Regions from separate parts of the Dickeya chrysanthemi NCPPB 402 genome, predicted to be linked through region 1. Evidence: predicted binding sites of a transcription regulator. Region 1 holds the regulator's gene; each other region holds the start of a gene.
The links. Region 1 encodes Fur, which represses iron uptake genes when iron is present. Its sites were predicted from a motif close to ATAATAATGAGAACNACTATCAA; they were not measured.
Positions count from the first base shown of each region.

Region 2: the regulator Fur is predicted to act here: its motif matches at 2,561-2,583, upstream of efeU (iron uptake transporter permease EfeU).
Region 3: the regulator Fur is predicted to act here: its motif matches at 2,373-2,395, upstream of fes (enterochelin esterase).

Region 1 covers NZ_CM001974.1:3,328,196-3,332,484, reverse strand. Annotated here, with positions in the region: gene nagE (N-acetylglucosamine-specific PTS transporter subunit IIBC) at 1-416, shown strand, start outside; gene glnS (glutamine--tRNA ligase) at 581-2,239, shown strand; gene fur (ferric iron uptake transcriptional regulator) at 2,313-2,759, opposite strand; gene fldA (flavodoxin FldA) at 3,101-3,628, opposite strand; gene DCH402_RS14570 (methyl-accepting chemotaxis protein) at 4,045-4,289, shown strand, end outside.
Region 2 covers NZ_CM001974.1:3,168,477-3,172,765, reverse strand. Annotated here, with positions in the region: gene DCH402_RS13890 (sensor domain-containing diguanylate cyclase) at 913-2,391, shown strand; gene efeU (iron uptake transporter permease EfeU) at 2,685-3,530, shown strand; gene efeO (iron uptake system protein EfeO) at 3,589-4,289, shown strand, end outside.
Region 3 covers NZ_CM001974.1:1,328,360-1,332,648, forward strand. Annotated here, with positions in the region: gene DCH402_RS06100 (TonB-dependent siderophore receptor) at 1-2,180, opposite strand, end outside; gene fes (enterochelin esterase) at 2,494-3,786, shown strand; gene DCH402_RS06110 (MbtH family protein) at 3,822-4,040, shown strand; partial or broken gene DCH402_RS22990 (condensation domain-containing protein) at 4,092-4,289, shown strand, end outside.

The sequences.
Region 1 (4,289 bases):
GTAACCCGCTGGCGACGAATTGGTATATGTTGCTGCTTCAGGGCGCAGCTTTCTTCGTCATCTATTATGTGGTGTTCCGCTTTGCCATCACCCGTTTTAACCTGATGACGCCGGGACGCGAAGCCGCTGTAGCGCAAGCCTCATCAGAAAACGCGGCTGCGTCTCAAGGTAATAGTCAGTCGGTGGCGAGAGGCTATCTGCAGGCTATCGGCGGCAAGGATAATCTGACCGGGATTGATGCCTGTATTACCCGTTTGCGCCTGAGCGTGAAGGACTCCGCTCTGGTAGATGAACCGGCTGCACGTAAGCTGGGGGCGGCAGGGGTGATTCGTCTCAACAAACAAAGCGTGCAGATTGTAGTCGGCACTCAGGCAGAAAATATCGCGGCGGCGTTGCGAGACGTTTCGCAGGAATAAGTCGGCCGGCGTGATTGCCGTCAATATCGACAAACGGAGCGTGCGCAAGACGTACGCTCCGTTTTTTTATCTTGAACTTTCATGAAACAAACGGTTGTTTCCCGGCGTGGCTTGTTGGATCATTAGCGGTTATGGGTTGTTTTTTCGCATTTGAGGAACCAAGCATGAGTGAGGCTGAAGCCCGCCCAACCAACTTTATTCGTCAGATCATTGATGAAGATCTGGCTACCGGTAAACACGACAACATCCAGACGCGTTTTCCACCAGAACCGAATGGTTATCTTCATATCGGTCACGCTAAATCTATCTGCCTGAACTTCGGTATCGCTGAGGATTACAACGGTAAGTGCAACCTGCGCTTTGATGATACCAACCCGGTAAAAGAAGACATCGAGTACGTTGAATCCATCAAACATGACGTTCAGTGGCTGGGTTTTTCCTGGAGCGGCAATGTTCGCTATTCGTCGGATTATTTTGATCAGTTGCACATGTATGCCGTTGAACTGATCAATAAAGGGCTGGCCTATGTCGATGAGCTGACGCCGGATCAGATCCGCGAATATCGCGGTACGCTGACCTCGCCGGGCAAAAATAGCCCGTACCGCGATCGCAGCGTCGAAGAGAATCTGGCGCTGTTTGAGAAAATGCGCAATGGCGGTTTTGCCGAGGGTGCCGCGTGTTTACGCGCTAAAATCGATATGGCATCGCCATTTATCGTCATGCGCGACCCGGTGTTGTATCGCATCAAATTTGCCGAGCATCATCAGACCGGCAACAAATGGTGCATCTACCCGATGTATGACTTTACTCACTGTATTTCCGATGCGCTGGAAGGTATTACACACTCGCTGTGTACGCTGGAGTTTCAGGATAACCGCCGGTTATATGACTGGGTGCTGGACAACATTACCATTCCCGCTCATCCGCGTCAGTATGAGTTCTCCCGCCTGAATCTGGAATACGCGGTGATGTCCAAGCGGAAACTGAACCAATTGGTGAATGAGAAGATCGTCGAAGGGTGGAATGACCCGCGTATGCCGACCATCTCCGGTTTACGTCGTCGTGGCTACACGGCGGCCTCTATCCGCGAATTCTGTCGCCGTATTGGCGTCACCAAGCAGGACAACACGGTAGAAATGGCGGCGCTGGAGTCATGTATTCGTGATGACCTGAACGAAAATGCCCCGCGTGCAATGGCCGTATTGAACCCGGTGAAAGTGGTGATCGAAAACCTGCCGGAAAGTCATGAAGAATGGCTCAGCATGCCTAATCATCCCAATAAGCCGGAAATGGGAACGCGGCAGGTAGCATTCAGCCGTGAGGTTTATATCGACCGCGCAGATTTCCGCGAAGAAGCCAACAAGCAGTACAAACGTTTAGTACTGGGTAAAGAAGTGCGCTTGCGCAATGCTTATGTCATTAAAGCTGAACGCATTGATAAAGATGATCAAGGCGTGATTACCACGATTTACTGTAGCTGTGATACGGATACCCTGAGTAAGGATCCGGCTGACGGCCGTAAAGTTAAAGGGGTGATTCACTGGGTATCGGCTGCGCATGCGTTGCCGGCTCAGTTCCGTTTGTATGACCGCCTGTTTAGCGTCGCGAACCCGGGGGCGGCGGATGATTTTCTCGCTACCATTAATCCTGACTCATTGCAGGTTGTGCAAGGGGTTGTGGAAGCCAGTCTGGCCAATGCCGAGGTCGAGAAAGCGTATCAGTTTGAGCGTGAAGGTTATTTTTGCGCCGATCGCGTTTATTCCAGCGCCGACAATCTGGTATTTAACCGGACGGTGGGATTACGCGACAGCTGGGCAGGCTAATCGCTGTCCGGTCAGGATGTGAGATAAAAATAAAACCGCCGCGGCGGTTTTATTTTTTGCTCAATCGACGTGTTTAACGTTCGTCGTGTGCGTTGTCGTCTTCACGGCAGTCGCCGCTACTGCAATGGCCGTACAGATACAGGCTGTGGTTAGTCAGCTTGATGCCGTGTTTTTCTGAAATCTCACGCTGGCGCGCTTCGATAGACTCATCGCTGAATTCAATCACCCGACCGCAATCCAGACAGATCAAATGATCATGATGGTGTTGCTGTGTCAGTTCGAAAACAGATTTACCGCCTTCAAAATTGTGGCGGGTGACGATACCTGCATCGTCAAACTGGTTGAGCACGCGGTAAACGGTGGCCAGGCCAATCTCTTCGCCCATATCAATCAGCTTTTTGTATAAGTCTTCCGCGCTGACGTGGTGGCATTGAGGATCCTGAAGGACTTCCAGAATTTTCAGTCGAGGAAGTGTGACTTTCAGGCCTGCCTTCTTTAATGCGGTGTTGTTGTCAGTCATGCGGATTTAGTCCTGTTACTTGCTTTATCTGGGAAGTTACTAGCCTAGTATCATCGGGCGGCGTAAAAAAGGTCACGTGTCTCAATTATAGAACCGCGCCATCGAAATGAAAACCACGGAACTTTTACAATATGATTCTCGTTAACTTGCTGTATTCAGGCTGGTTATCTATGAGAAACAAATCGTATGCCAGGATTTATCATTAAACATAATCTGGCTAGCCGGATGGACATTGTACCTTGTCGGCGTGAAAAGTTAAAAAAATGTATCACTGATTGTGATAGGTTTTACCTATCTGTATAGATAGGCTCTGAGTGCATTGCATCAGAGCCACAGGTGAATCAGGCCAGTAATGCTTTCAGATTCAGCTCTTCGCTGATCTGCTTGACCCAGTTGGATACTCGCTCGCTGGTGAGTTCAGGCTGGCGATCTTCATCAATGGCCAGGCCGATAAAGTGGGTGTCGTCCGCCAGACCTTTTGAGGCTTCGAAGTAGTAGCCTTCAGTCGGCCAGTGACCCACAATGGTCGCCCCGCGGGGTTCGATGATATCGCGGATCGTACCCATGGCGTCGCAGAAGTACTCGGCATAATCTTCCTGATCGCCGCAACCGAAGAGCGCAACCAGCTTACCGGCAAAGTCAATCTCTTCCAGTGTCGGGAAGAAATCGTCCCAGTCACATTGCGCTTCACCGTAATACCAGGTCGGAATACCCAGCAACAGGATGTCAAAACGCTCAAGATCCTCTTTGCTGCTTTTGGCAATGTCGTGCAGTTCGGCGACGTCGCTGCCCAGTTGCTGCTGGATAGTTTTGGCAATGTTTTCGGTATTGCCGGTGTCACTGCCAAAAAAAATGCCTATGAGAGCCATAGATAAAATAACCTCTTGATTCTTAAGGGTATGGTGCTTGCGTCACCCACGATCCGCTAATGATAACAGACACTGTCTGATGGATAAACGTGTATCTGTCGCCGGGGGTGGAAATGGTATCGAAACGATTAACTGGTTATTTTTTGATCATCGCCTTAATGATTTTTTAATTTTTTAAAATACGATCTTCGCACAGATAACTGAAAATATGGGTAATCCGTTAATTACCTAATTTTTATTAGCTTTTAAACAACAGAAAAAACTAAATATTCCTGTGGTTTTGACGATGACAGAACATGGTGCTTTATTGAATGTAAATGTGCAGCAATGTTTCTTACAAAACGAGAGATTTTCTCATCGCATAAATCAAAACAAACCTTACCTCCTCGATCAATAGCCCATTTATGGAGTCAATTATGCAATTCCTAAAAAATATTGCCATTCGCACAGCGATGCTGTGGGTACTTGGCATTTTCTGTGCGTTATGGATTGCGGTTTCGGTTTACACCATGTACTCGTTCAAAACCATGAATGAGACGTCTAAAACCAGTGCGTTGCTGGTTAACAATATGAATTTAGTCAATACCGGCAACGACCAGTATTTCCGCATGGTGACCCGACTGGCTCGTGCGATTGACTATCGGCAGAGCGGTGATAACCA
Region 2 (4,289 bases), 160 kb from region 1:
TGAGCCTTGCCCTGACGGGCCAACGCTTTGCGTTGTTCAACACGCGAGCGTGTTGTCCTGCAACTCGAATTATTTGGGGTATAAATAATTAACATCAGCAAAGTAATAATTTTTTCAGGGTTTTTTCTGAAAAAATGCGGTATTGGGTAATCGGGCTGACGTGTTGTTTTTGATACTATCAATCAGTTTTATATTGTCAATGTTATCAATAAATAAGAATTATATTCTGCATTTTGTGTTTATTGTCTCTCTGTTTGGGTGTTTTTTGTTTTATTTTTAATATAAAAAACTTTTGTTTTTGAAAAATAAAATAGCCGGCAGTTTTTTATAAAAATTAGCGAAATAAAAATATCACTTGATTATTTCAGTGCGCCGCTTGCGTTATTTTGGTGCTATTGCACATTATTGGTGGGATATTTTTTATTTTTGGGGGGAATGTTAAATCAATCTAAAAAAACATTTATTTTTGCGTAAATAAAAGGCACGAATAACGTGCGGACGCAATAGGCGGCTTGACGTCGGGATAAATAAGGTGCACCGAAATGGTTCAGAAAATGAATCGGGAGCAGAGAATAAGAGCCTATTGGGATAGGCGCTAAATTAGGTCGCAGCGTAAATCAGCCGCCGGAAAGACGATGATACCGTTCAGCAGCCACCCGCCAGCAACCTGAAGTATGATGAGAATGGTGCATTGCCTGAATGCCCATGTACCGTTTTGATAAAAGCGGTGGTGTATGCGATGGCGTGGTGTGTACGATGGCGATAGCAGGACACCGTCTGAAATATCGGGTAGCATGATTCGATAAGGTTGTTGCCTCACCGAGAACGCATATGTCAAATAAGAATAATTCTCAATTCAGTGCCCTGCGTTTCCTTCGCGCTTTACCTCTTCATTCTTCTCCCGGTATTACCATGATGGTTTTTCTGGCGGCCTGTAGTCTAATTTTCGTTTCCGCAAGTATCTGGAGTTTCTGGGATTCTTATCAGCGTTTGTTAGTGGATGCAGAAAAAAACGTCGTCAACCTCTCGGTGGCGATGTCACGCCAGGCGCAGGATACCTTTGTGCCGATTGAGGTCGCGATGGATGACATGCTACGGGAATTGTTGCAGACCGGCATGCTGGATTCCCGGCGAGTGAAAAGCGTTCTTGATACCCATCGTGCCGTCTTGCCGCAACTGGTCGGGTTTTATCTGTTTGATCAAAAGGGCAATCTGATTTCTTCTACCGGAAAAGGGCCGTTGTATATCTATAATTCCAGCCGACGGGAATATTTTTCCTGGCTCAGAGAGAATAATACGGCGTCGTTGTATATCGGTAAGGTTACCGTCAGTACGCTGACCCGTAGACGTATTATTCCGGTGGCGAAACGGATCAATGGGCCGGATGGCGAATTCAAAGGCGTTTTTCTTGCCACTATCGATCATAATTATTTCGGCAATTTCTACAGTTATTTCAGCCTGGATTATAACGGTGTGCTGTCATTAATGAATACCGATGGTCACGCAATTTATCTTTACCCCAACCGTGAGCAATATATTAACAGTAATTTTTCTGACGGTGGCTTGTTTGAACAATCCCGGCTGGAACAAGGCAGCGGTAGCGGTACCTGGCGCACCACGTTGGATAATAAGGTGCGGATTGTCGGCTATGTGAGACTGAATCGTTATCCGCTGGTGGTGGCGGCGAGTCTGGACAAAGACGCATTACAGGCACGCTGGCTGACGGAAAATATGCCGGCTATGGTGATTAATATCATGGTGCTGTTAGCCATGTTTTTCTCTGGTGGTTTCGTTCTGAAGCAGGTCCGGCTGACGGTGCGGAACAAAGAGGCGATCAGCCGCCTGCATCAGGAGGAAAGCAACAAAAATAAGGTGCTGCAAAAACTGGCGTTGATCGACCCGCTCACCAAACTGGCCAACCGCCGACGGTTTGATCTCTATCTGGAACAGTCGCTGGCTCGGGCCCGTGAAGAGGGCAGCCCGTTATCGCTGATTATGTTGGATGTGGATTTTTTCAAACGGTACAACGATACCTACGGTCATGTGCTGGGCGACCGCTGTCTGACACAGCTTGGCAGCGTGTTGAGCGCGGTGTCCTTGCCTGACGGTGCCTTGACCGCCCGCTATGGCGGTGAAGAGTTCGCGATTATTTTGCCGGGAATGAACGGCGAACAAGCGGCGATATATGGCGAACGGGTGGTGAGTGATGTTCGTCGTTGCGCGCTGCCGCATGCAGCATCACTGCTACCCGAACAGGTGGTGACGGTGAGTGTGGGCGTGTATTCGCACTCCAGCGACAACCCTTGCGATATTCAGCGGCTGAAAGAGGGGGCCGATCAGGCGTTGTATCTGGCGAAGAAAAAAGGCCGTGACCGCTGCGTGCGGTTATAGGTACGGCTGGCGATGCATCTGGTTATTACCCAACTGTTTTAATTGTTAATTGTCCCGCCACTGATGTGCGGCGCCGTCGGTTTTTCCTGCCATAACCCCCCCCCCGGGCCAGACGGCAGCGCTGAAATATTTGATTAGAAAAAATTGCTTTACCCTGGCTTACATTTCTTTATTAATAAGAACTATTATCATTATTTGTCCGATTTGTATCCCGGCATCGGTGTGCATCGTCGGGTCGGTGTACGTCGTCGATGCGTGCTGTCCACGTTGTCTGTCTTAAGGAGTCTCCATCCATGTTTGTGCCGTTGCTCATCATGTTCCGTGAAGGTCTGGAAGCGGCGCTGATCGTTAGCCTGATTGCCAGCTACCTGAAGCGTACCCAACGCGAGCAGTGGTTGGGCGCCGTCTGGGCCGGGGTGGTGCTGGCGCTGGCGCTATGTCTGGCGCTCGGGGTGTTCATCAACGCCACTACCGGCGAGTTTCCGCAAAAACAGCAGGAACTGTTTGAAGGGGTCGTCGCGGTGATCGCGGTGGTCATTCTGACTTACATGGTGTTCTGGATGCGCAAGGTATCGCGCTCGGTACGGGTGCACCTGGAGGGGGCTATCGACCAGGCGCTCAGCGCCGGCTCGCGTCAGGGGTGGGCGCTGGTGGCGATGGTGTTCTTTGCCGTGGCGCGGGAAGGGCTGGAGTCGGTGTTCTTTTTGTTGGCCGCTTTCCAGCAGGATGTCGGCATTTATGCACCGATCGGCGCTGTATTGGGGCTATTGTGCGCCGTTGTGGTCGGCGTGATGATCTACTGGGGCGGGGTGAAACTGCATCTGGCCCGCTTCTTCAAATGGAGCAGCCTGTTCATCCTGTTCGTTGCCGCCGGTCTGGCCGCCGGCGCTATCCGCGCGTTTCATGAAGCGGGACTGTGGAATCAATTTCAGCACATCGCGTTTGATTTCAGCGCCACGCTGTCGACCCACACGCTATTCGGCACCTTGCTGGAAGGGATGTTCGGTTATCAGGAAACCCCGACGGTCAGCGAAGTGGCGGTCTATTTTCTGTATTTGATCCCGGCGCTGGTGTTCTTTTTCCTGCCGCAACGCATGGAGCCGGCCACGGCTTCGGCGGTGCGTAAGCATCACCATTGATTATTGTCACAACTAACAACTATCACCATTAACAATTAATGTAAAAAGGGATAAGTCTATGTCTACACCATTCTTCCGCCGTACGGCGCTGTGCGCCGCTCTGCTGGCTGTACCGGCGTTCAGCGCGCTGGCTGCGGATGTTCCGCAGGTTAAAATCACCGTGAATGACAAACAGTGCGAGCCGATGCAAGTCACGGTCGCGGCAGGCAAAACGCAGTTTGTGGTCACCAACGCCAGCCAGAAAAACCTGGAATGGGAAATCCTCAAAGGGGTGATGGTGGTGGAAGAGCGCGAGAATATCGCGCCGGGCTTTACCCAGAAAATGACCGCCAACCTGGAACCGGGCGAATACGACATGACCTGTGGGCTGCTCAGCAACCCGAAAGGTAAACTGGTGGTGACCGCCGGCGGTGATGACGCCGTCGCAAAAACCAACGTGTTGGATCTGGTGGGGCCGATCGCGGAATACAAGGTTTACGTCACCAAAGAGGTGGACGGACTGGTACAGCAGACCAAACTGTTCACTGCCGCCATCAAGGCCGGCAAGCTGGATGAGGCGCGCAAACTCTATGCGCCGACCCGTCAGCACTACGAGCGTATTGAGCCGATCGCCGAGTTGTTCTCCGATCTGGACGGCAGCATCGATGCCCGCGAAGACGATTACGAGAAGAAAGCCGACGACCCGAAATTCACCGGTTTCCACCGACTGGAAAAAGCGCTGTTCGCCGACCGTTCCACCAAAGGGATGGAGCAGTACGC
Region 3 (4,289 bases), 2.0 Mb from region 1:
GTGCGGCCGCTACCGTAGAAGCAGGCGGTGTCGCCGCCGCATGACGCCACGTAGCGCTTGTCGGTCAGGTTGTTGACGTTCAGTTGCACGGTGGTGCCTTTCAACTGCGACGCAAGCGAGCCCAGTTCGTAGCGCGCCATCGCGTCGTACAGGGTGTAAGCCGGTACTTTGAAGCCCTCGGCGTTATCGCCGTAGGTTGAGCCGACGTAGCGCACCCCGGTGCCGAGCGTGACGCCTTTCAGCGGACCATTCTGGAAGCTGTAGCTACCCCAGGTCGAGGCGGAATGGCGTGGAATGGCCGACGGTGCTTTGTTGATCTGGTTGGCGGTGTTGCTTTCCTTGGTGACCGCATCGGTATAGGTGTAGGCCGCCATCAGGCTGATTTCCGGCGTCAGTTGCGTGTGCACTTCCGCTTCCGCCCCTTTGGATTTCACCTTGCCGATCTGCTCGTTGTATTGGGTCACGCTGTTGTACGAGGTGATGTTTTTCTGCGTGATGTCAAACAGTGAGACGGTCAGCAGGGTATTGCTGCCCCTGGGCTGGAACTTGATGCCGACCTCGGTTTGTTCGCCGGTCGTCGGTTTAAAGGCCGGAGTGCCCGGGGCACCGGAATCCAGGTTGGGTTCGAACGAGGTGCTGTAGCTGACATACGGCGAAATGCCGTTGTCGAAGGCATAAAGCAACCCGGCACGACCGGTGAATTTGCTGTCGTCTTGCTGCGTTGTGGTGCTGGTGGTGCGGTCCTGTGTGCGTATTTCGCTCCAGTCATGACGACCGGACAACAGCAGATTCCACTGATTCCATTCCATTTGGTCTTGCAGATAAACGCCAACCTGATCGAGTTTTTTCTTGTAAGACTGGTTCAGTGCTAACTGACTGTCGCTAACCAGATAAGAACCGCCGTAGCTGGGGTTCGCCCAGTCAAAGTTGTATCGGGAGCCGCTGTTGCGCCAGTAGTTGTAATCACGATCCTGCCATTTGTAATCGAGGCCGCTCAACAAGGTATGCTGGATATCACCGGTTGCGAGTTTGACTTTGATCTGGTTATCCAGCCCGATTTCATCGGCGTCCAACTCCTCACGAACCTGACGACGGGAGAGCGAAGTGTCGGAAATTTCCGGGTTGCTCCAGGTATAAACCAGATACTTGTAGCGCTCCCTCAACTGGGAGTAGCGGAAGTTTTGCTGGAAGGAAACATTGTCGCTAAAGGAGTGATCGAAAATATAACCGAGGCCGATCTGTTCGCGTTTTGAACGATTGTAGTTAGGATCGCTGACGTTCAGATCACGCGGAATATAACCTGCGCTGGCTTCAGTCACGGTGCCGATCCTGGGTAGGAAGTTGCGGTAACCGGCCTGTGGATCGTTCTGGTAACTGGTCAGCAAGGTAAAGCTGGTGTCGCTGTTCGGCAGCCAGGTGATCGCAGGCGCGATGGCGACACGTTTCTCTTTGTAATCGTTAACGAATTCATCACGGGTGCTGGCGACGCCGTTGAGGCGATAGAGCAGCGTTTTGTCGTCGTTGAGCGCGCCGCCGAAATCAAACGCCGCTTCGCCCAGATGCTGATTGCCGGCGCTGAATTGCACTTTGCGGATAGTTTCGGCGGTCGGGCGCTTGCTGGTCATGCTGATAAGCCCGCCGGGATTCACCTGTCCATACAGTACCGACGCCGGGCCGTGCACCAGCTCTACCCGCTCCAGTAGCCAGGGATCCATTTTCCCCAGCGCCGCCCCCTGACCGCTCAGGCCATAACTCAGACCATCAAGGAATTTCGGTGCGTAGCGGAAGCCACGGGCAATCACTTCATCGTTGCGGTTGGAAGAACCGCGGTAGTTGGCGACCACGCCGCTGGAGTAATTCAGCGCATCAGACACGGAGGAAACCGCCTGCGCGTCCATCTGGTCGCGGGTGACCACGGTGACCGATTGCGGGGTTTTGATCAGCGGCGTGCTGGTTTTGGTGCCGGAGGCGCTTTCTTTCGCCACGATACCTTTCAGCGGTGCAGTAACGCTTTCGCCGGCGGTGGCGGAGACCACCATGGTATCGGTGTTGGTGGTGGTTTCCGCCGCCTGTGCCTGTGCCGCTACCAGCAACGTGGATGCCAGCACAACCGGCATGGCGTTTTTATTTTTCTGCCAAGACTTTAGTTTTATTAATTGTTTATTCCTGGTGCTACGCATCAGTGATCCTCTCCTGTGAAAGACCTTATTTTTTATGTGTTTCAGGCTCTGAATTCCCCGGCCTTGTCATTCATCTCACTCAATCAATTAATTAACTTTAAATTCATATTGTTAATTTTAAATCTCGTGCTCTGTGACTGAGGTATGGGTTTTTGTATCCCGATAAACATCGGGATTTGCATCTTATTGCAAATGTAAATGGTTCTCAATATTATTTCAATTGTCTAAAGAACTGTAAATTTCCAAATGGACACATTAGCACTGTTAATTAAATGTAAGTGAAACGTAAAGGGGAATGCCCCAGGAGGTTTTGATGCCGACAGCACAGCCGTCAGGTTTCGCCGCAACACTTTTGTCATCGCCTCAGGCAGGGGACGATGCCTGGTGGCAACAGATCGCCAGACTGGGAACACCGCTGGTGGAAATGCTGGATGCCGGGCAGGTGCGGGCCACCTTTCTCTGGCGCGACCCGAATGGTGACGAGAGCCATTCCGCTATCCAGCGGGTGTATGCCGATATCAACGGCGTCACCGATCACCACAGCACCGACCCGCAGAGCCTGGAACGACTGCCCGGCACCGACATTTGGCACTGGTCGATGGTCCTTGAGCATGACTGGCGCGGCAGCTATTCCCTGATTCCGATTGCGGCGACGCAACTGCCGCCCGTGTTTAGCGACGATGAGTTGCAGCGTGACGAGCAGCAGCGGGAGTGGTGGTGTTCGCTGTTCCCCTGCGCCATCGCCGATCCGCTCAACCTGAGTCGGCCGTGGGGGGAACAATTATCGGCCGCGCATATGCCGGCCGCGCCGTCACAGCTGGCCTGGCAGGCGGTGGACAAGGGTTCGGCGTTGCCGCCGGACGCCGCCCGGCTGACGGTATTTGACTGGAAGAGCGAACAGCTCGGCAACCAGCGGCGTATCTGGTTGTACACCACCGGTGTCAGCGATGAACCGGCGCAACGGCCGCTCTGCATCGTGCTGGACGGGCAAAAATGGGCCGAAGAGACACCGCTGTTTACCGCACTGGATGCGGAGACCGCAGCGGGGCATCTGCCGCCCGCCGTTTGGTTGTTTATTGACGCGATTGACGGGGAAACCCGTTGTCGGGAACTGCCGTGCGATGCCGCGTTCTGGCAGGCCGTGCAGCAGGAGTTGTTGCCGCAGACGGCGCGTCTGGAACCGTTTAGCAACGACCCGGATCGTACGGTGGTATCCGGGCAGAGTTATGGCGGACTGGCGGCGCTGTACGCCGGTCTGCACTGGCCGCAGCGTTTTGGCCGCGTCTTAACGCAATCCGGGTCGTTCTGGTGGCCGAACCTGCAATTCATCACCGACTTCGACCAACGCGACACGCTGGAACCCGGTGTGCTGGTGATCGAAGTGCGACAGAGCGGTCGGACGGCATCGCCGCTGGTGATCTTTCAGGAAGCGGGGCGACGTGAAGCGGATATCGCCTTCGTTAATCAACAGATGCATGAGGCGCTGATCGCGGCGGGGCATCAGGTTCACCAGCGCGTGTATGCCGGCGGGCATGACACCCTGTGCTGGCGCGGCGGCTTGATGGATGGCTTCCGCTGGCTGCTGAACAACGGCAACGCCCGATAACGCGCGACAACCCTATATCACACGAGGTAACCACAATGAGTCAGGAACAACTAAATCCGTTTGACGATGAGCGTCTGACGTTTCTGGTACTGGTCAACGAGCAGCAGCAATACAGCCTGTGGCCCGAGTTTGCCGTCGTACCGGCGGGGTGGCAGCCGGTTTTCGGGCCGCAATCCCGCGCGGCGTGCATCGCCTATACCGAAACGCACTGGCAAGACATGCGTCCAGCCAGTCTGCGGGCCCGCGAAGCCTAACCGGCGTTCCCCAGTCAGGAATGTTTCCGTCGACGGAGTAAGGAAAACAACGTGTCAGAGCGACTTAACGAAGCACAATCACCCAATGAAGCGCAATCATCCAATCAAGCACAATCACCTAATGAAGTGCAATCATCCAATCAAGCCGATACATCCGGCCGGTCAACGCCTTCCCACCCATTAACGCCGGCGCATCCGGCGGGGACGCTGGAACTGCCGCTGGTGGCGGCTCAGCCCGGTATCTGGATG